DNA from 2 places in the Achromobacter sp. 10T422 genome. Region 1 is predicted to be linked to the other one. Evidence: predicted binding sites of a transcription regulator. Region 1 holds the regulator's gene; the other holds the start of a gene.
What was found. The regulator FliA, encoded in region 1, starts transcription of late flagellar genes. The targets are predictions, from matches to a motif close to CTAAAGTTTNNNNNNNNNNNGCCGNTA.

Region 1 (15,501 bases):
GGCATTCCACGACACCACCAGCAGCACCAGCGCGCCGTAAATGGCCAGGGTGTAGAGCACCGTCAACGTTGCCGACCCCACGCGCCGCCCCGTGATGGGGGGCGCGTCATCCCGGCCCAGCAAGCGGCGCCAGCCGACCAGGGCCGCACCCGGCGCTGAAATCAGCCACCAACAGACACGCCGCAACCCGCCGGGTTCAGGGGCCGGCGGCGGCAAGGCGGCGTGTACCTGGGCCGCCAACAATTCGCGCAATGCGCGGTTCTCTTCGCGAAGACGCAAGGTCTGCGCATCGACCGGCGCCTGATCATCGAGATCCGTATTGCTGTCGTGCTGCGTAGCGAGTGGATCTGGGGGCGTGGCGGTCATAGTGCTGAAAGAAAATGATACAAAATCTGCGCCGTCATTATGACGTGAGTCGAGCGGGTCAAAAAAAGGAATAAGCGTGCAAAAAGCCGCCACTCCCTTTGCGGCGGAGTTTGCGCACTTTCGCCATCACGCAAGAACCGGCAAAAAAGCCCGTCATTTCGCCCATTTCCCCCTTGAAAGCCGCTGCTATGCTGCTGCGCAATTACCCTGCCCGTGGAGTACGGATTGAACGCGCCTGATCGAGTCCCCGAGGACTCATTTGCCATTGACTTGGCCCCCCCGGTGTCTGATCCGGCTATCAGCTACCTGTGTTCGCCGGGCCAGATGCGCGCGGCGGCATTCCTCTATGGCGTTGAAACGGTCCCGCTGGAGCGCGCGCGCGTGCTCGAGCTCGGGTGCGGCGCGGGCAGCAATCTATTGCCCTTCGCGGTGGCTTATCCGCAAGCGCAAGTGGTCGGGGTCGATACCGACCCCCGCCGCATTGAAGCGGGCCGCCGGGCCGCCGACGCCATCGGGCTGGGCAACCTGACCTTGCATACTTTGTCGTTTGCTGACATTGGCCAGGACTTCGGCGAATTTGACTACATCATCGCGCACGACCTTTACAGCACCGTCCCGCGCGAAAGCACCGGTGATCTGCTGCGCATCTGCCGCCTGAACCTGGCATTTGAAGGCGTTGCCTACCTCAGTTTCGATGCCTATCCGGGCGCAAAGGCGGCCGAAATCGTCCGCGAAGCCGTGCTGATGCACGCGCACGCCGCGTCCAGCCCTGACGAGCAAGTTGCCGCCGCGCGCGCTGCCCTGGGGCTGTTCACCGATGGCGTGTCGAACGCCAATCCGCTGGCGGCTTCGCTGCACGAGGCGGCAACGCGCTTCGCCCAGGCGTTAGATGAGCAGGGGGCGGCGGGTTTGAGCCTGCTGGCTCGCCAGCCGTATTACTACGCTGAATTCGCCGACATGGCCGCGCAGTTTGGCATGACGTGCGTGGGCGACGCCGAGCCCCGCCACGAGCTTGCGCCGAACTATGGCGCGAACGTGTCGCTGACCCAAAGCCTGCTGGGTTTCGGCAAGCCGCGCGCGCTCAGGCAGCAATACCTGGACTTTTCCATTGGCCGCGCCTATCGCCGCACATTGCTGACTCACCATGAGCGCGAGCAGGAAGTGCTGCCGCGTCCCGACCTGTCGCGGCTGCCCAAGCTGCGCTGGGCCGGCAGCTTCCGCCGTTTGGCGGCAGGGCTGCGCAGCATCAGTCAAACCCATTTCGTCACGCATGCCGGCCACATTCTGAGCACCGACAACCCGGTGCTGGAAGCCATTGCGGACGTGCTGGGCCACGCCTGGCCGGCGTCCGTGCCAGGAGCGGCGCTGGTCCAGTACGTGGCTGAGAAGAAGCTTGCGGCGGGTAGCACGGCGGATGAGGCGGTGGGCAAGGCGCTGCAAGCCTTGTTCGACGCCGCTATCGGACGCTACAGCGTCGACAAGACGCCGTACGATCTGGCCGGTGGGGTAAGCCTTGTTCCCGGCGTGGTGGCGGCGATAGACGGCAGGGCGCCGCTGTTCAACCTGTGGCACGAGGCGGTCAGGACATCGTTTGCCGACCACGACGTGCTGCCCTTGCGGCAATTGGAGGCCGGCGCGGCGCTGAATCGGCTGCGCGATAGCGTTCAGATCGCGGCGCCGGTATTGCAGTTCACGTCGGCGGGGGACTTTGTTGCTCCCGCGCCCGAGGCGCCAGCCGTATCAGCGTCCCAGCCCGTGGACGGGTTGCTCGACCATCTCAGGCATTACGGCCTGACGGTCGCAGGGGCTCGTGACTGGTGCGATTACATTGAGGCCGGCCTGAGCGCCAGCGATGCGCGCGGACCCTATTGGGCGTTGTACATCGACGCCATGGCGCGTTGTGGTTTCGAGCAACGCTATGGTGGCAGTATCTCGGCCCCGGCGCGCGCGCAGGGCATCACCAAGGCGGTGCTCAAAGAAGCGCAAGAACTGGCGGCCCTGGTCAACGCCAAGAGTGATGGTGACCTTGAGGGGCGTGCGCGGGCACTGACCAAGCGCGCACCGGAATACAGCACGTCCTGGGAAGTGCTGGGTACGGTGCTGCGCGACACGGGCAAGTCTGGCGAATCGCTGGCCGCCTTCCTGCGAGCCTTTCAGGTCGGTGGCGAGGATGTTGATTGCTATGTGGGTGTGGCGATGTCGCTGCGCGCCTTGCGCCGCCCCGTGGAATTGGACGCGGCTTGCCGCCGGGCGCTGGAATTGTCGCCTGGCCATCCCCAGGCGCTGAACGTGCTGGCAAATTGCTATCGCAGCGCTGCCCGGTTCCATGAAGCGGTGGCGACCTTCCGCCACATGCTCGAACTGAATCCGGCCAACGTGGAAGCGCGTGGCAACCTGGGCGTGGCCCTGGCCGACATGGGTGACTTCGCAGGCTCGGAAGCCGAGTATCTGCGCGTGCTGGAAGTCCAGCCCGATAACCCCACGGTGCAGCATTCCCGCTTCTTTGGCATGAACTACTTCCCCGACCGTACGGCGGAAGAGGTGTTCGAGGTCTATCGCGCGTTTGACGAGCGTCTGGGCGCGCCGCATCGGGCGTCTTGGAAACCGCATTCCAATACACGCGATCCGGGCCGCAAGCTGCGGATCGGGTACGTGTCTCCGGACTTCCGCACCCACCCGGTGCGTCTGTTTCTTGAGCCGTTGATGGCCCGGCACGACAAGTCGGCCTTCGAGATCTACGCCTACGCGCAGCTGGACCAGGAAGACGAAGGCACCGCCGCCTTCAAGACCTATGCGGATCACTGGGTGCGCACCAACGGCCTGTCGCACGACGCGCTGGCGCAACGCATTCGCGATGACAAGATCGATGTGCTGGTGGATCTGGCCGGCCATACCGCCCAGAACCGCCTGGCGACGTTCGTGCGCAAGCCCGCGCCGGTGCAGGTGACGTGGCTGGGATTCGGCTGCACCACCGGCTTGTCGGCCATCGATTACATCCTGATCGATGACGAGATGGCGCCGCCCGGAACCGAATCGCTGTTCGCTGAGAAGCCCTGGCGCCTGGACACGACGAACTTTGCCTACCGTCCCAAGCTGGGCATGGGCGAGGTCTCTGAATTGCCGGCGCTGCAGAACGGCCACATTCGGTTCATCACGCTCTCACGCGCTATCCGTTTCAATTACCGGGTCGTGCGCACCTGGGCCGAAATCTTGCACCGCGTGCCGGGTTCGCGCCTGGTCGTCGACAGCAACAGCTATTTCTCCGAGCGCATGCAGAAGGATCTGCATGACCTGTTTGCGCAGCATGGCATCGATGCGGGCCGGATCGAGATCGGCTTTCACAGCCCGCCCTGGAACGTCCTGCGCAGTGCCGACATCACGTTGGATTGCTTCCCGCACAACTCGGGCACGACCCTGTTCGAAAGCTTGTACATGGGCCTGCCATACGTGACCTTGGCGGGGCGAATGGGCGTGGGCCGAATCGGTGCATCCACTTTGGCTGGCCTGGGCCGCAAGGAATGGATTGCGCAGACTGAAGCCGAATACATCGACAAGGTGGTGGCCCTGGCAAGCGACATCCCCGCACTGGCGCGCACCCGCGCCGGCCTGCGCCAGGAAATGCAGGCCAGCGCCCTGATGGACGAGCCCGCCTTTGCGCGCAAAGTCGAAGCCGCCTATCGCGGCATGTTCAAAAAGTGGTGTGAAGGATCCGTATGAAAGCCGTCATTCTCGCGGGCGGGCTCGGTACCCGCATCTCTGAAGAAACCCACGTCAAGCCCAAGCCTATGGTGGAAATTGGCGGGCGCCCGATCCTGTGGCACATCATGAAGATGTACTCGGCCCACGGCGTGAATGACTTTGTCATTTGCTGCGGCTACAAGGGCTACGTCATCAAGGAGTACTTCGCCAACTACTTCCTGCACATGTCGGACGTGACATTCGACATGGCGAACAACCAGATGGAAGTGCATCAACGCCATGCCGAACCCTGGCGCGTGACCTTGGTGGATACGGGCGACGACACCATGACCGGCGGCCGTCTCAAGCGCGTGGCCAGTTACGTGAAGGACGAAGAGGCATTCTGCTTCACCTATGGCGACGGCGTGGCGGACGTGGATATCTCGGCGCTGATCGCGTTCCACCGGCAGCACGGCAAGCTGGCGACGGTGACGGCGGTGCAGCCGCCCGGGCGCTACGGTGCGCTGAAGATGGAAGACGATATGGTCGCCGGCTTCACGGAAAAGCCGCGCGGCGACGGCGGCTTGATCAATGGCGGCTTCTTCGTGCTGTCGCCCAAGGTGCTGCCGCTGATCGAAGCGGATCACATCTCTTGGGAGATGGAACCGTTGGAATCGCTGGCGCGCGGCGGCGACCTGATGGCGTTCAAGCACATGGGTTTCTGGCAGCCCATGGACACGCTGCGCGAAAAACGCATGCTGGAAGCGCTTTGGGACGCGAACAAGGCGCCCTGGAGAGTGTGGTGAACGAGGCGCCCGGCGCCTTCTGGCGCGGCAAGCGCGTGCTGCTGACGGGCCATACGGGCTTCAAGGGCGGCTGGCTGGCACTGTGGCTGCATCGCCTGGGCGCACAGGTGTGCGGGGTGGCGCTGCCGCCCGCCACGGACCGCCCCAGCCTGTTTGACGCGGCCGCTATCGCCAGCGTGACGGACAGCCATTTTTGCGACATCCGCGACGCCGGCGCGTTGGCCGCTATCGTGCGCCAGGCGCGGCCCGAGGTGGTGCTGCATCTGGCGGCGCAACCCTTGGTGCGTCTGAGCTACCGCGAGCCGTTGCAGACGTTTGACACGAATGTGATGGGCACGGCGAACCTTCTGGACGCTTTGCGGGGCTTGCCGGACGTGCGCGTGGCGCTCTGCATCACCACCGACAAGGTCTACCGCAATGAGGAATGGCCGCATCCGTATCGCGAGAGCGACGCGCTGGGCGGCCATGACCCCTACAGCGCCAGCAAGGCTGCGGCCGAACTGGTGGCGGCCTGCTATCGCGATGCCTTCCTGGCGGCGCAGGGGGTAGCGCTGGCCACGGCGCGTGCAGGCAATGTCATTGGCGGGGGCGACTGGTCGGAAGACCGGCTGCTGCCAGACGCTGTGCGCGCGTGGCAAGGCCAGATTGCATTGGATATTCGCAGCCCGAATGCGGTGCGGCCCTGGCAGCATGTGCTGGAGCCGCTTGGGGGCTATCTGCGCCTGGCCGAGATGCTGTGGACGCGTCCAGAGCTGGCTGGCCCCTACAACTTCGGGCCGCCATCGCAAGATACCGCGACGGTGCGCGACGTGGTCGAACTCGCGCGCGCGGCGTACGGCTCGGGCGAGGTGGTGTACGGGCAGTCGGCCCAGGGTCCGCACGAAGCGGGCTTGCTGGCATTGGATACGTCGCGCGCCCGGTCGGTGCTGGGTGTGGCGTCGCGCTGGAGCCTGGCGCAAGGGGTGGCCAACACCATGCAGTGGTATCGCGCTTTGCATGAAGGCGCTGACGCGCGCGCCTTGTGCGACGCGCAAATCGCGGCCTATGGTGCGGTCTGAGCCGCCTGCGGCGCCAAGAACATAACGGTTTTAGAGAACAAGCAATGAATCCTAACGAAATCCGGGCGCAGATCGCCCAGTTGGTCGATCAGTACCACGAGGCCCAGGAGCGCGAGCGTGCAGCGTTTGCGCCCGGCAAGACGGCGGTGCCGCCATCGGGCAAGCTGATCGGCGCGGCGGAACTCAAAGCCATGGTCGAGGCGTCGCTGGACGGCTGGCTCACGACGGGCCGCTTCAACGACGCCTTCGAACAACGGCTGGCGCAGTATCTGGGCGTCAAGCACCTGATCACCGTCAACTCGGGATCGTCGGCCAACCTTGTGGCGTTTTCGACGCTGACCTCGCCCAAACTGGGGGATCGCGCCATCCGCCGTGGTGACGAAGTCATTGGCGTGGCGGCGGGCTTTCCCACCACGGTGAATCCCATCCTGCAATTCGGCGCGGTGCCGGTGTTCGTGGATGTGGAACTGGGCACGTACAACGTGGACGCAAGCCGCCTGGAAGCCGCGATTACGCCGCGCACCAAGGCCATCATGCTGGCCCACACGTTGGGTAACCCCTACAACCTGGACGTGGTCACGGCGCTGTGCAAGAAATACGGCCTTTGGCTGATTGAAGACTGCTGCGACGCGCTGGGCTCGACCTACAACGGCCGCATGGTCGGCACCTTCGGCGACATCGGCACGCTCAGCTTCTACCCCGCGCATCACATCACGATGGGTGAGGGCGGGGCGGTCTTCACCAACGATCCCCACCTGAAGCTGATCGCTGAATCGTTCCGCGACTGGGGCCGCGATTGCTATTGCGCGCCGGGCAAGGACAACACCTGCGGCCGCCGCTTTTGTCAGAAGCTGGGCAGCCTGCCCGAAGGCTATGACCACAAGTACACGTACTCGCATATCGGCTACAACCTGAAAATCACCGACATGCAGGCGGCTTGTGGCCTGGCGCAGATGGATCGTGTGGAAGAATTCGTGGCGCAGCGCAAGGCGAACTTCCGCTTCTTGAAAGAACGCCTGGCGTCCTGCGAAGAGTTTTTGATCCTGCCCGAGGCCACCCCGGGTTCGGACCCGTCGTGGTTTGGCTTCCCCATCACGTTGCGTCCCGAAGCCAACGTGCGCCGGGTCGACCTGCTGACGTACCTGGACCAGGACAAGGTGGGCACGCGGCTGCTGTTTGCCGGCAACCTGACGCGCCAGCCGTCCATGGTGGGCCAGAATTATCGCGTGTCGGGCGACTTGGCCAATACCGAGATCATCATGCAGAACACGTTCTGGATCGGTGTACAGCCCGCATTGACCCCCGACATGCTGGACTACGCCGCCAGCCGCATCGAGCTGTTCTTCGGCGCGGGCTTCTGACATGCGCGCCCAGGCGTTGGCGATTCCGGGCTGCTATGTGCTGACGCTGCCGAGCTTTCCGGACGCGCGTGGCGAGTTCCGCAAACTGCTGCACGCGCCGACGCTAGCGGCGCTGGGGCTTGAGACCGGCTTCACGGAGTCCTACGTGTCGGTATCGCATCGCGGGGTATTGCGCGGCATGCATTTTCAGTTGCCGCCGTCCGATCACGCCAAGCTCGTCACCTGCCTGGTGGGACGCGCGCGCGACGGTTTGCTGGACTTGCGCCGGGGCTCGCCCACCTATGGGCAATCGGTTTCCCTGATGCTGGATGGCGCCGAGCCCCAGGCGGTGTACGTGCCGCGAGGCGTGGCGCATGGCTTTGCCTCGCATCGCGACGGCACGGCGTTGCTGTACTACACCACGTCCGTACACGACCCTGAGCGCGATGCGGGAGTGCATGCGCAGAGCACGGATATTGATTGGTGGGCAGGAGAGGCGGACATCGGCGCGCCCGTGATGTCGCCACGCGACGCCGCGCTGCCACAAGCCGCCGCCTTTGATTCGCCCTTCATTTACGCCGCGCAGCCATGATCCGACGGGTATTGGTGACCGGCGCGAACGGCTATGCGGGCGGCGCGGTCGCTGCGCGCTTGCGTGCGCAGGGTGTGCAGGTCGTGACAGCGGGCCGAGCGCCCGCCAATGATCTGCAACTGGATCTGGCCGACCCGCGCAGCGTGGCCGAACGGGTGCTGCCCGCGGGCATCGACGCCTGTGTTCATGCCGCGGCAATGCACGAGGTGGGTTGCCGCGCGGACCCGCAAGCGGCTTATGTGGTGAACGTGGCGGGTACCCGGGCGTTGCTGCAAGCCTGCGAGCGCGCCAGCATCCGGCGTCTGATGTATGTCTCTACGTTTCACGTATACGGGCGCCCCGAGGGCGTACTGGACGAGGCCGCGCCCGCCGTGCCAGGCAATGATTACGGGCTGACGCATTGGCAAGCCGAACAGTTGTTCGACTGGTCCGCCCGTGCGCTAGGCATGTCGGTCGATATCCTTCGGCCTTCGAACCTTTACGGCATGCCGGCGTCCTGGAGCGGATTTGATCGCTGGACGCTGGCGCCGTTTGATTTCTGCCGCCAGGCGGTGAATGCGAGCAAGATCGTCTTGCATGGGCAGGGCCTGGCCATGCGCAATTATCTGGACGTGGCGCACTTTGCCGACGTAGCGGCCCTGCGCCTGGTGTCCGCCGGACAGGGCTTGCTGCACGTGGCGGGCGGCGACTGGCGGATTCGCGATCTGGCCACCTTGGCGGCGTGTCAGGCCAGCGAGCTCCTTGGGCGAGAGATCCCGGTGCAGACAGGCGATGCGCAGGAAGCGGCCGCGCCGATCTACCAATTCCAGTCGCGGCAATTGCCAGCGCGTGATGGCTGCGAGCACGCCGCGATGGCTGCCTTTCTTCGTGCAACCTTGACGTACCTGATGGAGCACAAGGCATGAACCAGATTTCCACGTTGGCCAAGATTTCCCCGCTGGCCGACATCGAGCGCTCCGTGCGAGGCAACGCCGTTGTCATCGGTGACCACGTGACCATCGACAGTTTCGTGAAGATCAAGTTCGCAGGCGGCGATGGCGACGTACATATTGGCGACCAGGTCTATTTGAATTCCGGTGTTGTGATCTATTCCGGCAACGGCATTTCGATTGGCCGTGGCACCCTGATTGCCGCCAACACAACGCTTGCGCCGACCAACCACGAATACCGCAGCCGCGACAAAACGATCATCGAGCAACGCTTCATGCCCAGCAAGGGCGGCATCGTCATCGAAGACGATTGCTGGATCGGTGCAAACTGCGTGCTGCTTGACGGCTGTGTGTTACGGCGCGGCTGCGTCGTCGCGGCCGGCACGGTCTTGCGCGGCGAGTGGCCTGAATACGCAGTCATCGGCGGCAGCCCGGCGGCCGTCATGCGGTATCGCGAGAGCGCACGCAGCAACTAATTTTGGAGTGTTTGTAATGACATCGTCGACGAAGGGCGGCCAGGGGGCCGCGGGCGGACAAACGATGGGTCTGAATGAGGCCTTTGGCTTGGCGGTGCGTCACTGGCGGGAAGGCAAGCGTGCCGAAGCCGAGCACATCAGCCGGCAGATCCACGCCGCACGGCCGGCGCATCAGGGGGCGCGTCATCTGACGATGGCGCTTGAGCACGGCGTGCGCGGGCTGGTGTTCACGGCCTTGGGCTTGTCGGACCCCGAGCTCTACAGCATTGGCGACTATTCCTATGGCGTGCCGTCGGTATTCCCGCATAACCAGCCGCACGAACCCGCGCGGCTGACGATCGGCAACTTCTGCACGATCGGGCACGACGTCGAGATCATTCTGGGCGCTTACCATCGCCAGGACACCTACACGATCTACCCCTTCTCGGCGCCGCATTTCGGCACCTTGTTTTCGTCCACGCAATCCATCACGGATTACTCCAGCACAAAGGGCGGCGTCAACATTGGCCACGACGTTTGGATCGGGGCCGGCAGCAAGATCATGTCGGGCGTCACGATCGGCACCGGCGCCGTGATCGGCGCAGGATCGGTGGTGTCGCGCGATGTTGGCCCCTACGAAATCTGGGCTGGCAACCCCGCGCAGTTCCGCCGCCGCCGCTTTGACGATGTCGTGTCAGAACGTTTGCTAGCGCTGCGCTGGTGGGACTGGCCCAAAGACATCATCGAGCGCCATGCGCGCGACATCATGCGCGGCACGCCCGAGGCGTTGGCGGCGCTGGAACAAGGGCGCGAGGCCTGGCATGCGCGGCTGCGCAAAGATGTTGCCGCCCCGTTCGAGATGCTGTCAGGCCGCTCCGGCCAGCTGCGCGCACGCCGTTCGGCGAACTGGCGGGAAGGGCGTCCGACCTGGGTGGTGCTGCACGGCTCGCTGGGCAATATCGCCACCGTGCAAGGCATTGAAAAACATCTGCCAGATGCCAACTTGCTGTTCGTCGATTTGCCGGGTTGCGGCAACAGCACAGCGCCCGCGGACATGTCGGTAGCGGGTTTTGCTGACGAGCTGTTGCCTGCGCTGCTGACCGCGCTGCCGGCAGGCTTTGGCGTCATCGGCGCGTCGTTCGGCGGCAGCGTGGGGTTGGCCATTGCACGGCGCACGGCGCAATGCCAGGCGTTGGTGTTGTTGGATACGCCTTTCAGTGCGGCGAAGCTTTGGCATAACCACGCGTTCCTGCGCGGCGCCATTGCCGGCCGGCCGGACGACCGCTACTTGCGCAGCTTCGCCTTGGACATCTATGGCGTGACGCCAACGGCCGCGGTGGAGCGCGAATACTGGCATCTGCTGGAGGGCGTCACGCAGCCTGTGCTGGTCGTGACCGGCGATGTGCCGATGCAGCCGCAGCGCAAGATGCCTCCCGTGCCGTGCTGCCTGGACGAAGCCGATCTGGCGCGTCTGCGCGGTCTGGGCTGCCGGGTTGAACGCGTGAAGGGGGGGCATGACCTCATCAATGACAACCCCGTAGCGGTGGCCGCGTTGGTGCAGGCCATGGGGGCGGTGACGGCGTAAGCACCGATACTGCCGATGGCCGAAGCGGTTGCAACGAACGCGAAGCGGTCAGTTGGAAGGAAACAAAAAGGGGCGGAATTTTCCGCCCCTTTTTTTGCGCCTTGATCCCGATGCACGTGAACCGCATCGTGAATGTGAACGTGAACGTGCGAATGCGGCAGCCCCGCATCCGTCAGGCATAAAAAAACCAGCCCGAAGGCTGGTTTTTGATACTGCTTCGGCAGCGGCGGAGAAGAAACTTCCTTCTCTGCCGGAGCCGAGGAACCGTCCGCTGGAATTAACGCAGCAGCGACAGAACCGTTTGCGGCACTTGGTTGGCTTGAGCCAGAACCGAGGTACCAGCCTGTTGCAGGATCTGAGCCTTGGTCATGTTCGACACTTCCGTAGCGTAGTCGGCATCTTCGATGCGCGAACGAGCGGCGGACAGGTTGTTGATCGTGTTGTTCAGGTTGGCAACGGTCGATTCGAAGCGGTTCTGAATCGCACCCAGCGAGCTGCGCTGCGAGTCGATGTTTTGCAGAGCGGCGTCGAGCTTGGCCAGCGGGTTGGAGGTCGAACCCTTGGTCAGGCTGGTCAGGGGCAGCGAGTCGGTCTTCAGCGTGAACGCGGCGGTGCCACCGGTCGTCGTGGTGTCGGCGTCCTTCGGGTTCACGGCGATGTAGTAGGAGCCCGATGCGCCCGAAGCGACGTCGAAGCCCTTGGCCTTCAGGTTGCTGGACTCGGTAGCGTCAGCAGCCGACACGTCGACCTTGACGAACCAGTTGCCGTTTTCGTCAGCTTCAGCAGCCGAACCGACGGTGACGTTGCCGGAAGCAACACCCAGACGGCCAGCCAGATCGCCAGCGGTGCCTTCGACAACGGTGTTGGCGGTCATGGAGGTGGTCGAGCCGTAGGCGGCTTGGTACTGAGCGGTGGTAACAGCAGCTTGCGTGCCCTTCGGGCCCGACACGTTGAAGCCATCCAGACCCAGGGTCTTGGCGGTGACTTCCTTCAGGTCGATCGTGATGGTTTCGCCGTCGTTGGCGCCAACTTGGATCGTCAGCTTGTTGTCCTTAGCCAGGACGTTCACGCCGTTGAACTGGGTTTGAGCCGACACGCGGTCGATTTCGTCCAGACGCTGCTTGATTTCCGATTGGATCGAGTCCAGGTCGGTCGGCGAGTTCGTGCCGCTGGCGGCTTGAACCGACAGTTGGCGAACGCGTTGCAGGTTGTTGTTGATTTCGTTCAGCGCGCCTTCGGTCGTTTGAGCGATCGAGATGCCGTCGTTGGCGTTACGGGCGGCTTGGGTCAGGCCCTTGACGTTGGCGGTGAAGCGGTTGGCGATGGCTTGACCAGCGGCGTCGTCCTTGGCGCTGTTGATGCGCAGGCCCGACGACAGACGCTCAATGGCGCTGCCCAGCGTCGATTGCGACTTGTTCAGGTTGTTTTGAGCAACCATCGAGAGGTAGTTGGTATTGATAACGGCAGCCATGTTGGTGCTCCCAAGAGAGAAAGGCTTCTTCAAACCGGGCAGCAACGCCGCCCACTGGTGTTAACGGGAAAGTTCGTCGACTTTTTGTCTAAGAATCTCTCCGTTGCAAGGATTACGGCAGTCCCAAATCATTCTTTAGCCCTATTTCGCGAAAGTCTTATTTATTGTTGTATCCGCCGCGAGCGCCTGCTGGCGTGGGCCAGGGCCCGAAATGCGAAACGGGCGCCTGGGGCGCCCGTTGGTTTTTGCACTGTCTGCGTAACCCTATATAGAAGGGTCTATATACATGGGTAAGTGAGAGCGCTAGATGATCTGCGCGATCTGCCCCTCCAAGGGCAGCTCTTGCCAAGCCTGTTCCTTCAGCTTGGCCCTGATCCGCGCCGTCGCCTGCGACCGCAGCTGGCAAACCCGCGCCTCGGTCACATTCATGATCGCGCCAATCTCTTTCAGATTCAGGCCCTGCTCGTAACACAGCGACAGCAACAATTTTTCCCGATCGGGCAGGGAGTCAATCGCGTGCACAAGCGCCTGGCGGAAATCGCCCGCCAATAATGAATCCAGCGGATTGCCGCCTGCCGAACCATGGTTCAGTGTTGCGGCCCAATCCGACTGTCCCGATGCGGAATCCGTTTCGGTCGTGAAATCTTCGTAGTGAACGATCTGCACGCCTTGCGCGTCGTGCAGCAATGATTGGTATTCGTCGATCGGAATTTCAAGCTGCTGGGCGATTTCGGCTTCGGAGGGCGAGCGCATCAAGCGCTGCTCCAGCTGGGAAATGGCCTGCTCGATTTTGCGCGCCTTGGCGCGGACGCTGCGCGGCAGCCAGTCCTGGCTACGAAGCTCGTCCAGCATCGCGCCACGAATACGGGTCGTGGCGTAGGTCTCGAATTGGGCGTCTGCGGTTTCCTGATAGCGCCTTACGGCGTCAAGCAGGCCGATCATGCCGGCCTGTATCAGGTCGTCAAGCTCAACGCTGGCGGGTAGCCGGGCGAGCAATTGCAGGGCCAGCTTCCGCACGAGCGGGGCATATTCGACCAAGCTGTCTTCTGCGTGGGGCATTGCGGGAATGTCAGGCGGTGTCCATCGTGACGCATTGTCGGTCGTTGTCAATTTGCGACATTGTCGACAAACGCGCGGCTGCACTAAAGCTAGCAATCAGGTGATCGTCAAGGTGCCATTGTCGGCACTGCACAACATTTCATTCCCCGAAGTACGCAATGTTTTGAATGCTTATTTGCCAAATTGACGTAAATTCGTCACCGATTTCTATGTCAAGGTGTGTCTAATCTAACAAGTTGCGCAATATCAACAAAGATTTGTCATATAAGTCATAGAAAATGACATCACCTGTGGTAAATTTTACTTAAATTGCGAACAAATGATACATTTCGCATTAAAACAGGATGCAGCAGCGTCAGGTAACCGCAGGTTGCCGATGCTTTTGGATATCAAGCCCCGTGGGTGGGATAGGGATAGGGAGTAGGGCGTGCAACAAGTCGAAAATTCTTTGCTGGCAGACATTCGTGAAGTGAATCTGTCATATCTGTTACTTGCGCAACGTATGTTGCGTGATGACTATGCTGCGTCGATGTTCCGTCTGGGGTTCAGCAATGAAGTTGCTGACATCCTGATGCGTCTGTCGCCGGCACAACTGGTGAAACTGGCCAGCTCCAGTTCGCTACTGTGCCGGTTCCGTTTTGATGATTACAGCCTGCTGTCGGCGCTGACCCATGACGTACTGGGTGGTGCACTGCAACAAGCCCACGCAACGATCCTGTTGGCCAAGCAACCTGTAGAAGAACTGGCTTAACCGCCACTCGAATCCTCAAACGGAACGTGTAATGGCCTCCAAAAGCGTATCTCAGGAAGCGGACGATATCCTGCTTGCTAGCTCCATGATTACCCTAGGAGCCCGACTGCAGGTGCTCGAGGCGGAAACCGCCCTGAGCCATGACCGCCTTGCACGCTTGTACCGGGAAATTCGCGGTTGCTCGCCACCCAAGGGGATGCTGCCTTTCTCGGTTGACTGGTTCATGACCTGGTTGCCGAACATCCATTCTTCGCTGTTCTATAACGTGTATTCGTTTTTGAATGCACGCACCAGCAGCAAGGGCATCCGCGCCACCATCGACGCGTATCGCCTGTATCTGGAGAACGCCGGCCTGGACACGGCGGAAAACGCCGAACCCGTCCTGAGCTTCACCCGCGCCTGGATGCTGGTGCGCTTCTTTGACAGCGGCATGCTCCAGCTGTCCGCCTGCCGCCAATGCGGCGGTCACTTCATCGCCCACGCTCACGATCCGCAATCGGATTTTGTGTGCGCCATTTGCCGCCCGCCACCTCGCGCCGGCAAGACGCGCGCCGCGGCAAAAGCACGTGCGGGCAGCCGTCCGGCGCCTGCCGTCGACGCCGCCCGTCCTTGACCTCCCGCGTCCAAATACATCAAAAGCCCTGGAAAACTCCCCGTAACCCGCCTTTTTGGGTCGGGGGGAACAGGGGATCATTGACGCCAGTTTTAGACTTCGTTGGCAGGGGCCTGATGTGTTGATTGTTATCGGTTTTCTCGTGGTGATCGTGTCGGTCGTCGGCAGCTTCATAGCGCTGGGCGGCCACTTGGGCGCGCTTTACCAGCCCTTTGAGCTAACGCTGATCTTCGGGGCGGCGTTCGGCGCGTTCCTGGCCGGCAACAGCAAGAAGTCGCTGATGCTGGTGAAGAAGGCGTTGCCCGACGCGCTAAAGAGCTCGCGCTACAGCAAAGACGTGTACATGGAGCTGATGGCTCTGTTGTATGTGTTGCTGAACAAAGCGCGCCGTGAAGGCCTGATGGCCATCGAATCGCATATTGAAGACCCGGCCTCCAGCCCGATCTTCAGCGAATATCCCCGCATCGCCAAAGACGCGAAGCTCATGGAGTTCATTACGGACTACCTGCGCATCATGATCAGCGGCAACATGAGCTCGTTTGAAATTGAAACGCTCATGGACGAGGAAATCGAAACCTACCGCCACGAGCGCGAAGTGCCTGCGCACGCGTTGCAGCAGATGGCTGACGGCCTGCCGGCATTCGGTATCGTGGCCGCAGTGCTGGGCGTGATCAAGGCGCTGGCCGCCGTGGACCAGCCGCCCGCCATTCTGGGCGACCTGATCTCCAAGGCCATGGTCGGTACCTTCCTGGGTATTTTGCTGGCCTACGGTTTTGTGGGGCCGCTGGCCTCGCGCGT
Region 2 (16,008 bases), on a different contig from region 1:
GCTACATGGAGGTGCCCAAGAGCGAACGCGGCCAGGCGCTGGCGCTGACGCTGCAAGGCCGCTTCACGGAATACGCCGCGCTGCTGGACACGCTAAGCGCCGCCATCAAGGAACGTTCCGCGGCCAAGTACCAGCAGGATGTGGGCCGGACGCGCCAGGCCGATGTGAACTTCGTGCGTGACATGAAGACGTTCCTGGCCCGCGTGCAGGAGCGCAGCGACGGCGTGCTGGCCAGTTCACAAGCCACTTATTCGAATGCACGAATTTCATCCATCGCCCTGCTGACCGCCGCCCTGTTGTTGACCGCCCTGTGCTGGACCTTCATCCGGCGCGGCGTGCTGCTGCCCTTGCAAGAGGCGGGCCGGCACTTTGACCGTATCGCCGCAGGCGACCTGACCCAACGGGTCGACAGCCGCTCCAACAATGAGATCGGCGCGCTGTTTGCGTCACTCAAGCGGATGCAGGAAGGCCTGACCCGCACGGTGACCACCGTGCGCCAGGGGGTAGAAGAGATCAACGTGGGCGCGGCGGAAATCGCCGCAGGCAACGCCAACCTGTCCACCCGCACCGAGCAGCAGGCCGCCGCCCTGGAAGAAACCGCCGCCACGATGGAAGAGCTGGCCGCCACCGTCAAGCAGAACGCCGAAAACGCCGCGCAAGCGAATCAGATGGCCGCCATCAGCATGGACGTCGCGCAGCGCGGCGGGCACAACGTGGGCCAGGTCGTGTCGACCATGCAGGGCATTTCGGACAGCTCACGCAAAATCGCCGACATCGTCTCGGTGATTGATGGCATCGCCTTCCAGACCAACATCCTGGCGTTGAACGCCGCCGTGGAAGCCGCGCGCGCGGGGGAACAGGGCAAGGGCTTCGCCGTGGTAGCGGGTGAAGTGCGCAACCTGGCGCAGCGCGCCGCGCAGGCCGCCAAAGAGATCAAGACCCTGATTGAAGCCTCGGTAGATACGGTGCAGGCCGGCTCGGCCCAGGTAGCGGCCGCGGGCCAGACCATGCAGGAAATCGTGGCGTCCGTGCAGCGGGTGACGGACATCATGGGCGAGATCTCGGCCGCCTCGGCCCAACAGGCCAGCGGCATCGATCAGGTCAGCCTGGCGGTCTCGCAAATGGATGAGGTAACGCAGCAGAACGCGGCGTTGGTGGAAGAGGCGTCAGCCGCCGCCTCCGCGATGGAGGAGCAGGCGCGCCGCTTGTCCGAGGCGACTGCCGTATTCAAGACACAGTCGGGGCAAGTGATTGACGCCACGCCGGTAGTGGCATCCCCGCTTGCCCACGCCAAGCCCTCGGCGCGCTTGTCGCGGTCTTGATTGGGCGCCAGCCTGCGCGGGCCGCAAGACCTTGCGCAGGCTTGTCAGATCAGACGACTGCCGGCGCCCGGCGGCGCAGCAAGGCGTACAGGATGATGGCGCCGAAGGTGGCGGTACCGATGCCGCCCAGCATGAAATCGCCCAGCTTGATCGTGAAGTCGCCCGCGCCCAGCACCAGGGTCACGGCGGCCACGATCAGGTTGCGGTTGTCGCTGAAGTCCACCTGGTTGACCACCCAGATGCGGGCGCCGGCGATCGCGATCAGGCCGAACACCACGACTGACATCCCGCCCAGGACCGGACCCGGAATCGTCTGGATCAGCGCGCCGAACTTGGGCGAGAAGCCCAGCACGATGGCGATCAGCGCGGCCACCACGAAGACCAGCGTGGAATAAATGCGGGTAACCGCCATCACGCCGATGTTCTCGGCGTAGGTCGTGACGCCCGTGCCGCCCACCGCGCCCGAGACCATCGTTGCCACGCCGTCGCCGACGAAGGCGCGGCCGAGATAACGGTCCAGGTCCTGCCCGGTCATGGCGCTGACTGCCTTCACGTGGCCCAGGTTTTCCGCGACCAGGATGATCGCAACCGGCACGATCAGGCCCATGGCTTCCGCCTTGAAGACAGGCGCCGCGAAATGCGGCAGCCCGATCCAGGCGGCCGCCGCCACGCCGGAGAAGTCGATCGGCTTGCCCAGCCCCATGCCGTTAGCCAGCACGGCGTAGATCACGCAGGCCAGGATCAGGCCGACCAGGATCAACAGCCGCTGGACCATGCCCTTCGTATAGACGGCGATGCCGCCCACGCAGACGATGGTGACCAGCGCCATGAAGGTATCGAAGCCCGATGCCCCCATGGCGCCCTTGGCCGCAATCGGCGCCAGGTTCAGCCCGATCACGGCGACGACCGCGCCCGTCACCACGGGCGGCATCAGCGTATCGATCCAGTTGGCCCCGCCGCCCGCGCGCGCATTCACGATCCAGACGATGACGCCGATCAGCGTATAGACCAGGCCGCAGGCGATGATGGCGCCTAGCGCCACCCCGATGTTCGCGTTGGCCCCGCCCCCGGCGTACCCCGTCACGGCAATGACGCCGCCGATGAAGGCAAAGCTGGAGCCCAGATAGCTGGGCACGCGGCCACCCACGAACAGGAAGAAGATCAGCGTGCCGATCCCCGACATCAGGATGGCGACGTTGGGGTCAAAGCCCATCAGCAGGGGCGCCAGCACGGTCGAGCCGAACATCGCAACCACGTGCTGCGCGCCCATGGCGACGTTCTTGGGCCAGGACAGCCGTTCATCGGGCGCGATGATGACGCCAGGTTCGGCGTCGTCCGCCAGGCGCCAACGCGGGAAATAGGAATTGGACATGGGAATCCCAAAGAAGGTGTTGGGGTGAGCGGGCGCCAGTGTAAAGGGGGCCACGAAAACGGGGCAATGCTTAAGTTCGCAACGAAAATGCCGTAGCTAGGGAAAGCCCCAAGATCAATAACCGAACGGAGCCATCATGGCGACCAATCCCATCAGCGGCGTTTCCCGAATCAACTCGATGGCCGACCTGTGGGCCGAACGAATTCAGGCCAACAAAGAAGCCAAGTCGGCCGCCGGCGGCGAAGCGGTCTCGGTCAGCGCCGAAGGCTCGATCCGCGTCAACACGCCGGGCGCCTCGAAGGTGAATACCGCGAAGGCCACCGAGGAAACCGACAACGACGACGCATACACCCGTCAGATCAAGGCCTTGCAAAAACAGCTCAAGCAGATCATGGACCAGATCGCCAGAGTCAAGGCCAGCGGCATGTCGGACGAAATGAAGGCGCAGCAGATGCTGGCGCTTAATACCCAAGCCGTGCAGATCCAGAACCAGATTTCCCAGGTGTTGGCGCAGCAGGCGCGCGACGCACAACGCAACGGCGCCTAGGCGACGGCCTGAGGCCAGCGCGATGACGCGGGCGCCCCGAGAGCGGGCGCCAGCATCGGCGCGTGCGCGCGCATCCGGGCATCGGCACCGGCGCCTGAGCATCGGGCGCCCCCGATGATGATGCGCATCAAAATTTCTGATTGGACGCGTAGCAGACCAGACATTACTGTCTCCGAACAAATTAAAACTACGGAGACAAACCATGCATGCAATGCGCACAGCACTTGCAGGAGCGCTGCTGGCCGTCTGCTCGGCCCCTGCCCTGGCCGGCACCGTCACGGTCATCACGTCGTTCCCCAAGGACCTGACCCAGGCCTACAAGAGCGCCTTCGAGAAGGCCAATCCCGGCATCACGCTGGAAATTCTGAACAAGAACACCGTGTCGGGCATTGCCTACGTGCGCGAAACGCCCGCCGGCCAACGTCCCGAAGTGTTCTGGGCCAGCGCCCCTGACGCCTTCGAAGTGCTGGGCCGCGACAAGCTGCTGGCCAAGTCGTCCGACGTGGCGAATAAAGATGTGCCGGACAAGATCGGCAACTACCCCATCAATGACCCCTCGGGCATGTACCTGGGCCAGGCGCTGGCCGGCTACGGCATTGTCTACAACACGCGCTATATCGCAGCGCACAAGATTCCCGCGCCCGTGGAATGGAAAGACCTGCTGTCGCCGAAATGGTTTGGCCACGTGGGCATTACGTCTCCGTCGCGCTCGGGCACGATGCACCTGACGGTGGAAACCATTCTGCAAGGCGAAGGCTGGGATGACGGCTGGAACACGTTGCTGCGCATGTCGGGCAACAGCAGCGCCGTGACCGAGCGTTCGTTCGGCGTACCGGACGGTGTCAACAACGGCCAGTTCGGCGCGGGCCCCGTCATCGACTTCTTCGGCCTGTCCAGCAAGTACTCCAAGTTCCCGGTGGAATTCGTCTACCCGTCCGAAACCGCCATCGTGCCGGCCAACATCGCGTTGATCGAGGGCGCCAAGAACACGGAAGAAGGCAAGAAGTTCATCGCCTTCACGTTGAGCCAGGCGGGCCAGGAATTGCTGCTGGAACCGAAGATCTCGCGTCTGCCGGTGCTGCCGTACACGGCGCTTGCCGGCAAGATTCCGCCGGGCTACCCGGACCCGGCCGAGATCGCCCGCCGCAGCAAGGTCCAGTTCAATGCCGACCTGTCGCAGACGCGCTACTACGTCGTGCAATCGCTGTATGACCAAACAGTCACCTTCCGCCTGAAGGAATTGCAGGCCGCCACCAAGGCCATCTACGACGCCGAAGCCAAGCTGGGCGACAAGGCCAAGAGCGGCAAAGCCGCCGAGCTGCTGGCCCAGGCGCGCAAGCTCGCGTGGGCGCCGCTGGTCGATGGCAAGCAGGCCGCCGACCCGGCGTTCCTGGCGATCTTCGCCGGCAACAAGAAGGACGCCGCCGTCAACCAGCAGATCACGCAACTGGAAGGCGAATGGAATGGCAAGTCCAAGGCGAACTACGAAGAAGCCGTGAAGCTGGCCAAGCAGGCCGCGGCACTCTAAGCCGCTACTCCGCGACCGGCGCGACGGCGGACGGACACTTCAGCCCGCCCGCCGCCGCCCTCCCCTGGCAACGATTTCGGGAATCTCGATGAATTCTTCGGGCCACTCACGCCTGCCCGCCGGCCCCGTCATGGTGGCGCTGCTGGTGTTCGGCTTTCTGCTGCTTTTCCTGGCCGTGCCCGTAGGCACGGTCTTCTACAGCGCCTTCGTGAACGCCGACGGCAGTTTCACGATGGGCCACTTCGGCGCGTTCTTCAACCAGCCGCTGATGCAGGAAGCGTTTTTCAACAGCCTGTATGTGGCGGGGTGGTCGGCGCTGCTGGCGTCGTTGATCGCCGTGCCGCTGGCGTATTTCACCGTACGCTTCGACTTTCGCGGCGCACTGATCATCCAGACGCTGGGCGTGCTGCCGCTCATCATGCCGCCGTTTGTGGGCGCGGTGGCGATGCAGCTGATCTTCGGACGGTCGGGCAGCGTCAACCTGCTGCTGAACGACTGGTTCGGCTTCACGATTCCCTTCATGGAAGGCCTGAACGGCGTCATCTTTGTGGAAGCGCTGCACTACTTCCCGTTCATCCTGATGAACCTGGTCGTGGCGCTGCGCAATATCGACGGCGCCATGGAAGAAGCCGCGTTCAACCTGGGTTCGCGCGGCTTCCGGCTGTTTCGCCGCGTGATCTTTCCGCTGGCGCTGCCGGGCTATGTGGCGGGCGCATCGCTGGTGTTCGTCAAGGTGTTTGACGACCTGGGCACCCCGCTTGTGCTGGGCACCACCAACATGCTGGCGCCGCAAGCGTACTTGCGCATCACGCAGGTGGGGCTGGAAGATCCGCTGGGCTATGTGATCAGCGTGATCATGATTGCGTTCTCGATTCTGGCGTTGTGGCTGTCGGCGCGCGTGCTCAAGGGCCGCGACTACTCCACGCTGCAAAAGGGTGGCAATTCCATCCAGAAGCGCAAGCTGGGGCCGATGGAAAGCGTGCTGGCCTATGGCTGGATCATCCTGGTGCTGCTGCTGGTGCTGTCGCCGCACATGGGCGTGCTGCTGCTATCCCTGGCCAGCGTCTGGAGCTTTGCGCCGCTGCCTGACGGCTACACGCTGGCGCATTACTCGGCCGTGTTCTCCGAGTCGCAGGGCATGATCGCGAACACGCTGCTCTATTGCGGCCTGGCCGCGGGCGTGGACGTCATCCTCGGCACTGCAATTGCCTACCTGATGCTGCGCACCCGCCTGCCGGCGCGCCAGTGGCTGGACCTCATGGCGTCTGCCGCGCTGGCGATTCCGGGCATCGTGCTGGCGATCGGCTTTCTGCGCACGTTCCGGGGGATCGAGCTTCCTGGCACGGGCACGCTACTGACGTCGTCGTGGATCATCATCATGATTGCGTATTCCGTCAGGCGCCTGCCTTACGCGCTGCGGTCGTGCGTGGCGTCGTTGCAGCAGATCAACGTGTCGCTTGAGGAAGCCGCGCAATCACTTGGCGCCACGCGCATGAGCACGATTCGCCGCGTGGTGGTGCCCTTGATGGCGGGCGGCATGCTGGCCGGTTTTGTGACCAGCTTCGTGACGGCGGCGGTAGAGCTGTCGGCCACCATCATGCTGGTCACGAAAGACAGCCAGGCGCCCATGAGCTACGGCATCTATCTGTATATGCAAAGCGCGGCGGGCCGGGGGCCCGGCGCCGCGCTGGGTGTGCTGGCGGTGGCCGCGGTGGCTATCGGCACGTATGTATCGCACTTGCTGGTGGAGCGCGCGCAGTCGCGCCAGCGTCCGGCACGCACTGAAGGGGAATCCGCATGAAGAAAGTCAGCGTCGAGTGCCGCAACATCCGCTTGTCTTACGGCAAGACGGAAGTGCTGAAGGACGTCAACATCCATATCGAGCCGGGCGAGTTCTTTGCGCTGCTTGGGCCGTCGGGCTCCGGCAAGTCCACGCTGCTGCGCCTGATTGCCGGCTTCAACCGCCATAGCGCGGGGCAGTTGCTGGTGGACGGCAAAGACATCACCGGCACCCCGCCCTGGGATCGCAACATCGGCATGGTGTTCCAGAACTACGCGCTGTGGCCGCACATGACGGTGTGGGACAACGTGGCGTTTGGTCTGGTCGAACGCAAGCTGCCCAAGGCGGAAATCCGCGCCAAGGTGGAAGCCGCGCTGGAACTGGTGGGGCTGTCGCAATACGGCAAGCGCCGTCCGAATCAGTTGTCGGGCGGCCAGCAGCAACGCGTGGCGCTGGCCCGCACCATCGTCATCGAACCGCAGGTGCTGTTGCTGGATGAGCCCTTGTCGAACCTGGACAAGAAGCTGCGCGTACAGATGCGCCAGGACTTGCTCAGCCTGCAACGGCGGCTGGGCATCACCACCATCTTCGTCACGCATGATCAAGAAGAAGCCATGACCACGGCCGACCGGATGGCGGTGCTGGACCACGGCGTGGTGCAGCAGATTGGCGCGCCCAGCACCTTGTTCGACTATCCGGTCAACCGCTTCGTGGCCAACTTCGTGGGCACGATGAACGTGCTGGAAGGCAATGTGCGCGAACGCACCAGCGGCAGTGTCGTGCTGGCGGTGGAAGGCGTGGGCGACTTGCATTTGCCGCTGACGGCCGAGGCTCCCGCCGCCACGCGGCTGGCAGCCAGCTTCCGGCCGCACACGGTGCAGATCGAAATGGCCGATGGCTTGGGCGATGCGCGTTATGTGTGGCTGCCGGGCATTGTGGAAAGCAGCGAGTTCCTGGGCGAGTTCACGCGCTATCAGGTGTTGATTGGCGAGCAGCGGCTGACGGCGGATCAATCGCATCTGGCGGGGCTGTCGCCCTTCCCGCCCGGCGCGCCCGTGTCAATCGGACTGGAACCGACCCAAGTGCGGCTGCTCGCGGCCTAAACTTGCGGCCATGGAAATCTATCAGATCCGCGCCTTCGTCACGGTTGCCCGGCTGGGCAATCTGACGAAGGCGGCCGAAGCGCTGTCGCTGACTCAGCCCGCTGTCACCGCGCAGATCAAGGCGCTGGAACAGAGCCTGGGCGTCGCGTTGTTCGACCGCAGTGGCGGACGCCTGGCGCTGGCCAAGGCGGGTGAAGTGCTGTTGCCCACGGCCGAATCGTTGCTGGTGCTGGGCGCACAGTTGAAGTCCGAAGCGCAGCAGTTGCAGGGCAGCCTGCATGGCGTGGTGGAACTCGGCGTGCCGAGCGAGAAGCCGGATTTCCTGCGCCTGGGCGAATTGGCTTCGGCCGTGACGCAACGCCTGCCGCTCGTGGAATTGAAAACGCAGACCTTGCCCACCGCCACGCTGGCCGAACAGGTCAGCACCGGCCGTCTGCCCGCGGCGCTGACCATCGCAGCCAATCCGCCGCGTGGCGTGCTGTGGCTGCCCTTGCGCAGCGTGCGTTACCGCATCGCCATGCCTCGCGAACACGCCGCCGTGCTCAAGCGCGGCGGCTGGCGTGAAGTGGCGCAACTGCCTTGGCTTGACGGCCCGTCTGGCAGCCACACGCACCTGCTGCTGCGAGACATGTTCGAACGCCACGGTTTGTCGCCGCGCATCGTGATGCAGCACGACGACCAGGCGAATCTGGATGCGCTGGTGCGCGCGGGGGCCGGTTGCGCCCTGCTGCGCGAAGAGACCGCGCTGGCGGGTGCCGCGTCGAACGATTTCATTGTGTGGGGCCAGGCACGCGTTGACGCCATGCTAGGCTTCATCCTGCCCTATGAGCGCGCTAGCGAGCCCGCGCTGGTCGCGTTAAGCTCGATCATTCAAACCATCTGGAAGCCGCGCGCGGCCATCACGCCGGCCCAGCTTTAAGCCTATTCCGCATCATCACTCAATGACTGAAATCTGGTTCATCCGCCATGGCGAAACCGACTGGAACCGCCAGCGCCGCCTGCAAGGCTGGAAAGACATTCCCCTGAACGAATTTGGCGTCAACCAAGCCAGCCTGCTGGCCGCGCGCCTGCGCGAAGAGGCCCGCCACACGCCCATCCACGCCATCTACAGCAGCGATCTGCAACGCGCTCACGCCACTGCCGTGCCTGTATCCGAACAACTGGGCCTGCGCGTGCGTGTGGAACCGGGCATCCGCGAACGCGGTTTTGGTGTGCTTGAAGGGCTGGATCACGAACGTATCGACGTGCTGGCGCCGGAAGCTGCCGCCGCCTGGAAAAGCCGCGATCCGCTGCGCCCGCTGGACGGCGGCGAGACGCTGGGCCAGTTCCAGTCGCGCGTGGTCTCCACCGTGGACGACATCGCCAGCCGTCACGACGGCGAACGCATCCTGCTGTTTACGCACGGCGGCGTGCTGGACATCATCTGGCGCCATGCCTCGGGCGTGCCGCTGAATGCACCGCGCGACGCCGCGTTGTTGAATGTCAGCATCAACCGTGTCGGCATCCAAGGCCGCAAATGGGAAGTGCTGGACTGGGGTGATGTGGGCCACATCGCAGATGAGGTTGGCGACGACGTGGTGCCGTAAGACGCTGGCGTGGTCACATGCGGCGGGGCATGCCCGCCGCAGCTTTGCACATCGCCGGATCTAACGCCGCTGGCGCGACGTGTTCTTTCATCACGCGGGGCGTGCTGCCCTCACCCGGCTTTACGCGGTTTGCGCGGCGCATCGCGCGCCAGCTTGTCGTACACCGCGTTGGGCAGCAGGCGCATCAGCTTGGCCACCACACCCATCTGCCACGGGATCACCTTGTACGACGTGCCGAGTGTAATCGCCGCATGCGCGCGCTGCGCAAAGGCGTCCGCTTCCATCAAAAACGGCATCGAGTACGGGTTCTTCGCCGTCATCGCGGTCTTGATGTAGCCGGGCGCAATCGTCACCACCCGGATACCGTCAGCCGCCAGCTCCAGCCGCAGGCTTTCGCAATAGGTCACCACCGCCGATTTGGACGCGCTGTACGCGCCTGCCCCCGGCAGCCCGCGCACGCCCGCCACGCTGGCGATGCCTACCAAACGGCCTGATCCGGCGGCGCGCATGGCGCCGACAAAGGGCTCGAAGGTAGCCACGGTGGCCAGCAAGTTGGTATCGACGATGGCTTTGAAGACATCGTAGTCCTCACCGTGCTCGGTCAACGTGCCCGCACTGATGCCGGCGCTGGCGATGACCACATCCACCCTGCCCTGGCAAAACGCAATGAAATCGGCCGCCGCCGCATGCAGCGCGGCGCGGTCGCGCACGTCTACCGCATAGCAGCGATGCTCACCGGGCAAGCTGTCGGCCAGTTCACGCAGCGCGTCTTCGCGCCGGCCCAAGAGTCCCAGCGTGGCGCCCGATGCGGCGTACTGCTGCGCCAGGGCGCGGCCCAGGCCACTGCTGGCGCCGGTAATGAAGACTCTGTTCATGGATCGTCGTAGGCGAAGAGGAGACGCAAGAATGGAAAAAGGGCGACCCTTTTTCAAGGGCCGCCCCGGCATCCTACCTCAAGCCCGCGGGCTTGGCGCGATGGCTTTAGCCTTGTCCGCTGAGCGATGCGTGCAGATCCTGCAACGGGTAGACCTGAAGGCCCAGACCCTGGCGCAGATACTGCATGCCTTCGACCGCGGCGCGGGCGCCGGCGATGGTGGTGAAGAACGTGACGCGAGCGGCCAGCGACTGCGTGCGGATGGTGCGCGAGTCAACGATGGCGTTGCGACGTTCTTCGACGGTGTTGATGACCAGCGCGATTTCGCCGTTCTTCACCATGTCGACGATGTGCGGACGGCCTTCCGTGACCTTGTTCACCACTTGCACGGGGATGCCGGCAGCTTCGATCTCGGCGGCGGTGCCACGCGTGGCGACCAGCTTGAAGCCCAGGGCATGCAGGCCGCGCGCCACTTCCACGGCGCGGGGCTTGTCCTGGTTCTTCACGCTGATGAACACCGTGCCGGAATCCGGCAGGCGCACGCCAGCGGCCAGCTGCGACTTCACGAAGGCTTCGCCGAAGCTCATGCCCACGCCCATCACTTCACCGGTCGACTTCATTTCCGGACCCAGAATGGTGTCCACGCCCGGGAACTTCACGAACGGGAACACGGCTTCCTTGACCGAGAAGTAAGGCGGCACGACTTCCTTCGTGATGCCTTGCGCCGCCAGCGTCTGGCCGGCCATGGCGCGCGCGGCGATCTTGGCCAGTTGCAGGCCGGTGGCCTTGGACACATAAGGCACCGTACGCGACGCGCGCGGGTTCACTTCCAGCACGTAGACGTCGCCGCCCTGGATGGCGAACTGCACGTTCATCAGGCCGCTGACGTTCAAGGCCTTGGCCATCATCGTGGTCTGGCGCTTGATCTCGGCGATGACTTCCGCCGACAGCGAGTACGGGGGCAGGCTGCAAGCCGAGTCGCCCGAGTGCACGCCAGCCTGTTCGATGTGTTCCATGACGCCGCCGATGAAGACGGTTTCGCCATCGGCCAGGCAGTCCACGTCGACTTCGGTGGCGTTGTTCAGGAAGCGGTCCAGCAGCACGGGCGAGTCATTGCTGACCTTCACGGCCTCGCGCATGTAGCGCTCGAGGTCTTGCTGCTCGTGCACGATTTCCATGGCGCGGCCGCCCAGCACGTAGCTGGGGCGAACGACCAGCGGGTAGCCGATTTCGGTGGCGTGGGCCAGGGCCTCGCCTTCGGTGCGCGCGGTGCGGTTGGGCGGTTGACGCAGACCCAGCTTGTTCAGCAGCTTCTGGAAGCGTTCGCGGTCTTCAGCAACGTCGATGGATTCCGGGCTGGTGCCGATGATCGGCACGCCGTTGGCTTCCAGCGCACGCGCCAGCTTCAACGGGGTCTGGCCGCCGTATTGGACGATCATACCGACCGGGTTTTCCTTGTGGACGATTTCCAGCACGTCTTCCAAGGTCAGCGGTTCGAAGTACAGGCGATCCGACGTGTCGTAGTCGGTGGACACGGTTTCCGGGTTGCAGTTGACCATGATGGTCTCGTACCCGTCTTCGCGCAGCGCCAGCGCGGCATGCACGCAGCAGTAGTCGAACTCGATGCCCTGGCCGATACGGTTCGGGCCACCGCCCAGCACCACGATCTTCTTGCGATCGGTGGGGGCGGCTTCGCACTCTTCCTCGTACGTGGAGTACATGTAGGCGGTGCGGGTGGCGAATTCGGCGGCGCAGGTGTCCACGCGCTTGTAGACCGGGCGCACGTTCAGCTGGTGACGCAGCTTGCGGACTTCGGATTCAGCCGAGTCCAGCAGGAACGCCAGGCGGCGGTCGGAGAAACCGCGGCGCTTCAGTTCCCACAGGGTGGCGTAGTCCAGATCGGCCAGCGTCTTTTGTTCCAGCGCCAGTTCGATGTCGACGATTTCCTTGATCTGCGACAGGAACCACGGGTCGATGTGCGTGATGTTGTGCACTTCGTCCAGCGTGAAGCCTTGCGCAAAGGCATCGCCCACGTACCAGATGCGTTCCGGACCGGGCTCGCCCAGTTCGACTTGCAGCTTTTCGCGGTCGGTGGTTTTCTGGTTCAGGCCGTCGACGCCCACTTCCAGACCACGCAGCGCCTTCTGGAACGATTCCTGGAAGGTGCGGCCGATGGCCATGACTTCACCCACGGACTTCATCTGGGTGGTCAGGCGCGCGTCGGCGGTGGGGAATTTTTCGAATGCGAAACGCGGCACCTTGGTGACGACGTAGTCGATCGACGGTTCGAACGAGGCGGGCGTGGCGCCGCCGGTGATTTCGTTCTTGAGCTCGTCCAGCGTATAGCCCACGGCCAGGCGCGCGGCGACCTTGGCGATGGGGAAGCCGGTGGCCTTGGATGCCAGCGCCGACGAACGCGACACGCGCGGGTTCATCTCGATGACGATCATGCGGCCGTCACGCGGGTTGACCGCGAACTGGACGTTCGAACCACCCGTATCCACACCGATCTCGCGCAACACCGCGATCGATGCGTTACGCATGATCTGGTATTCCTTGTCGGTCAGCGTCTGAGCCGGCGCCACGGTGATGGAGTCACCCGTGTGCACGCCCATCGGGTCCAGGTTTTCGATCGAGCAGACGATGATGCAGTTGTCCGCCTTGTCGCGGACCACTTCCATCTCGAATTCCTTCCAGCCCAGCAGCGACTCTTCGATCAGCAGTTCGCTGGTCGGCGAAGCTTCCAGACCGCGGCGGCAGATGGTTTCGAACTCTTCGGCGTTGTAGGCGATACCACCGCCCGAGCCACCCATGGTGAAGCTGGGGCGAATGACGGCCGGGAAACCCGAGGTGCCGACTTCGGAAGCGATGCGGCGCTGCACTTCCCAGGCTTCGTCCATGCTGTGGGCAACGCCCGACTTGGCCGATTCCAGGCCGATGTCGGTCATGGCCTGCTTGAACTTCTGGCGGTCTTCGGCCTTTTCGATGGCGTGCTCGTTGGCGCCGATCAGTTCCACGTTGTGCTTTTTCAGCACGCCGTGGTGGGCCAGGTCCAGTGCGCAGTTCAGCGCGGTCTGGCCGCCCATGGTCGGCAGCAGCGCATCGGGCTTTTCGCGCTCGATGATCTTTTCAACGGCTTGCCAGGTGATGGGCTCGATGTAGGTGACGTCGGCCGTTTCCGGGTCCGTCATGATCGTGGCCGGGTTGCTGTTCACCAGGATGGTGCGGTAACCCTCAGCCTTGAGCGCCTTGCACGCCTGTGCGCCGGAATAGTCGAATTCGCAAGCCTGCCCGATGATGATGGGGCCGGCGCCGATGATGAGAATACTTTTTAGGTCTGTACGCTTGGGCATGATGCAATCTTTACTTTTGGCCGGACATCAGGGCGATGAACTTGTCGAACAGTTCAAGGATGTCGTGCGGACCCGGGCTGGCTTCGGGGTGACCCTGGAAGCAGAAGGCCGGGCGGTCGGTGAGCTCGAAGCCCTGCAAGGTGCCGTCGAACAGCGACACGTGCGTCACGCGCGCATTGGCCGGCAGGCTGGCCGCGTCAACCGCGAAGCCATGGTTCTGGCTCGTGATGAACACGCGCTTGGACTGGAGGTCCTGCACAGGGTGGTTCGCGCCATGGTGGCCGGTCTTCATCTTGAGCGTCTTGCCGCCCACGGCCAGGCCCATGATCTGGTGGCCCAGGCAGATGCCGAATACCGGCAGCTTCTTGTCCAGGAACACGCGCGTGGCGTCGATGGCGTAGTCGCAAGGCTCGGGGTCGCCGGGGCCGTTGGACAGGAACACGCCGTCGGGATTGAGCTTCAGGACGTCTTCAGCGCTGGTTTGCGCCGGCACCAAGGTCAGGCGGCAACCGCGGTCAGCCAAGAGGCGCAGGATGTTGGTCTTGATGCCGAAGTCGTAAGCGACGACGTGGAACTTGGACTGGTCAGGCTTGGAAAAGCCTTCGCCCAGTTGCCAGGTGCCTTCGGTCCATTCAGAGCTGCTCTTGACCGAGACAACCTTGGCCAGATCCTGGCCGGCCATGCCGGCAAAGCCTTGAGCCAGTTCAACCGCGCGTTCTGCGTCGGTGCCGACGAAGATGCAGCCGCCTTGGGCGCCTTTTTCACGCAGGATGCGCGTGAGCTTGCGGGTGTCGATGCCAGAAATGGCGACGATGCCCTGCGCGGCCAGATAGTCGGGCAGGGATTGCGTGGAACGGAAGTTCGACACGCGGGCGGGACAGTCGCGGACCACAAGTCCGGCGGCATAGACGCGATTGGCTTCCACGTCTTCGGCGTTGACGCCGGTGTTGCCAATATGCGGATACGTCAGCGTGACGATCTGTCCGCTATAGCTGGGATCGGTGAGAATTTCCTGGTACCCGGTCATCGCGGTGTTGAACACCACTTCGGCAACGGTATGGCCAGGCGCACCGATCGACACGCCTCGAAAAATGGTACCGTCCGCCAGAGCCAGAATTGCAGGAGGGAAGCGGTTGATCCCCTCGGGAAAAAGTTGCGGCAGCACAGTAAACCCCGGTTTTAGAATCGATAATCAAACCTTCGGATTATACCTCGACCGGCCGGCTTTCCCGGCGAACCGCGCCAAATAAGGCCCGAACGGGCGATTCCCCCCGTTTCAGCGCAGGCACGCGGCCTCCTGCTTGTGGGCGGCGGCGGGCAAGCAGCGGCAGTGATACGCTTACAGCACCTTCAACCCTTGCCGTTGTGAGCCGTAACTGTCCATGTCCAGCCAACTTGACGCCCTGCGCAATCACACCACCGTTGTCGCCGACACCGGGGATTTTGAAGCGATGAAGGCGCTGCGTCCCACCGACGCCACCACTAATCCGTCCCTGATTCTGAAAGCCGTGCAGCAGGATGCGTACCGCCCGCTGCTGGAAAAAACCGCCCGCGATCACGGCGGCGCCTCCACGCCCGAACTCGTTGACCGCCTGCTGGTGTCGTTTGGCCGGGCCATTTTGAATATTGTGCCGGGACGCGTGTCGACGGAAGTCGACGCCCGCCTGTCGTTCGACACCCGCGCCACCATCGAACGCGCCCGCGGCCTGATCGCCCTGTATGAAGCCGCCGGCGTGCCGCGCGAGCGCGTGCTGATCAAGATCGCGTCTACGTGGGAAGGCATCCAGGCCGCCCGCGTGCTGCAAGCCGAAGGCGTGCGCTGCAACCTGACGCTGCTGTTTTCGCTGCCGCAGGCCGTGGCTTGCGCCGATGCCAAGGTGCAGCTGATTTCGCCCTTTGTCGGCCGCATCTACGACTGGTACAAGAAGTCCGCCGGCGCCGCCTGGGTCGAAGCCGACAACGCAGGCGCACGCGACCCGGGCGTGCTGTCCGTAACGCGCATTTACCGTTATTACAAGCAGCACGGAATTCCTACCGAAATCATGGGCGCCAGCTTCCGCAATGCCGGCCAGATTCTGGCGCTGTCGGGCTGCGACCTGCTGACGATCAGCCCCGATCTTCTGAAGCAGTTGTCCACCACCGAAGGCGACGCGCCGGCGCAATTGCGCGCTGACGACACCGGTGAAGCCATCGCCCGCATCGGCGCGGATGAAATCACCTTCCGCACCTTGCTCAATGACGACGCGATGGCCTCCGAAAAGCTGTCGGAAGGCATCCGCCTGTTCGTGGCGGACGCCGTCAAGCTGGATGCGCTGATCGAGGCGCAACGCGGGTAATCGCGCCGCATCTGCCACCCCATCAGCGCGCCCCGACGTTTGGGCACGGCGCTTGCTGATGAGGTGGCGGCAGGTTTACCGGTGATCGTGCGAATGCACCTGCAATGCTTCCAGGAAGCGCGACACCATGTTGTAGGCGGCCACCGTCGCAGTCAGTTCAACGATTAATTTTTCCGAACCCATTGCGGCGCGCGCAGCTTGAAAGAC

Region 2: the regulator FliA is predicted to act here: its motif matches at 2,764-2,790, upstream of AC1DB0_RS16815 (FlxA-like family protein).

Annotation. Positions count from the first base shown of each region.
Region 1 is NZ_JBFTHD010000004.1:194,932-210,432, reverse strand. Features, by position in the region: gene AC1DB0_RS11580 (hypothetical protein) at 1-366, opposite strand, end outside; gene AC1DB0_RS11575 (O-linked N-acetylglucosamine transferase family protein) at 649-4,083, shown strand; gene rfbF (glucose-1-phosphate cytidylyltransferase) at 4,080-4,850, shown strand; gene rfbG (CDP-glucose 4,6-dehydratase) at 4,847-5,908, shown strand; gene rfbH (lipopolysaccharide biosynthesis protein RfbH) at 5,953-7,269, shown strand; gene AC1DB0_RS11555 (dTDP-4-dehydrorhamnose 3,5-epimerase family protein) at 7,271-7,840, shown strand; gene AC1DB0_RS11550 (NAD-dependent epimerase/dehydratase family protein) at 7,837-8,745, shown strand; gene AC1DB0_RS11545 (acyltransferase) at 8,742-9,245, shown strand; gene AC1DB0_RS11540 (alpha/beta fold hydrolase) at 9,262-10,809, shown strand; gene AC1DB0_RS11535 (FliC/FljB family flagellin) at 11,087-12,280, opposite strand; gene AC1DB0_RS11530 (RNA polymerase sigma factor FliA) at 12,584-13,339, opposite strand; gene flhD (flagellar transcriptional regulator FlhD) at 13,767-14,090, shown strand; gene flhC (flagellar transcriptional regulator FlhC) at 14,122-14,703, shown strand; gene motA (flagellar motor stator protein MotA) at 14,822-15,501, shown strand, end outside.
Region 2 is NZ_JBFTHD010000006.1:77,134-93,141, forward strand. Features, by position in the region: gene AC1DB0_RS16805 (methyl-accepting chemotaxis protein) at 1-1,322, shown strand, start outside; gene AC1DB0_RS16810 (solute carrier family 23 protein) at 1,372-2,694, opposite strand; gene AC1DB0_RS16815 (FlxA-like family protein) at 2,831-3,241, shown strand; gene AC1DB0_RS16820 (ABC transporter substrate-binding protein) at 3,444-4,769, shown strand; gene AC1DB0_RS16825 (ABC transporter permease) at 4,858-6,570, shown strand; gene AC1DB0_RS16830 (ABC transporter ATP-binding protein) at 6,567-7,652, shown strand; gene AC1DB0_RS16835 (LysR family transcriptional regulator) at 7,663-8,571, shown strand; gene AC1DB0_RS16840 (histidine phosphatase family protein) at 8,594-9,238, shown strand; gene AC1DB0_RS16845 (SDR family oxidoreductase) at 9,349-10,113, opposite strand; gene carB (carbamoyl-phosphate synthase large subunit) at 10,220-13,465, opposite strand; gene carA (glutamine-hydrolyzing carbamoyl-phosphate synthase small subunit) at 13,476-14,630, opposite strand; gene tal (transaldolase) at 14,848-15,801, shown strand; gene AC1DB0_RS16865 (carboxymuconolactone decarboxylase family protein) at 15,877-16,008, opposite strand, start outside.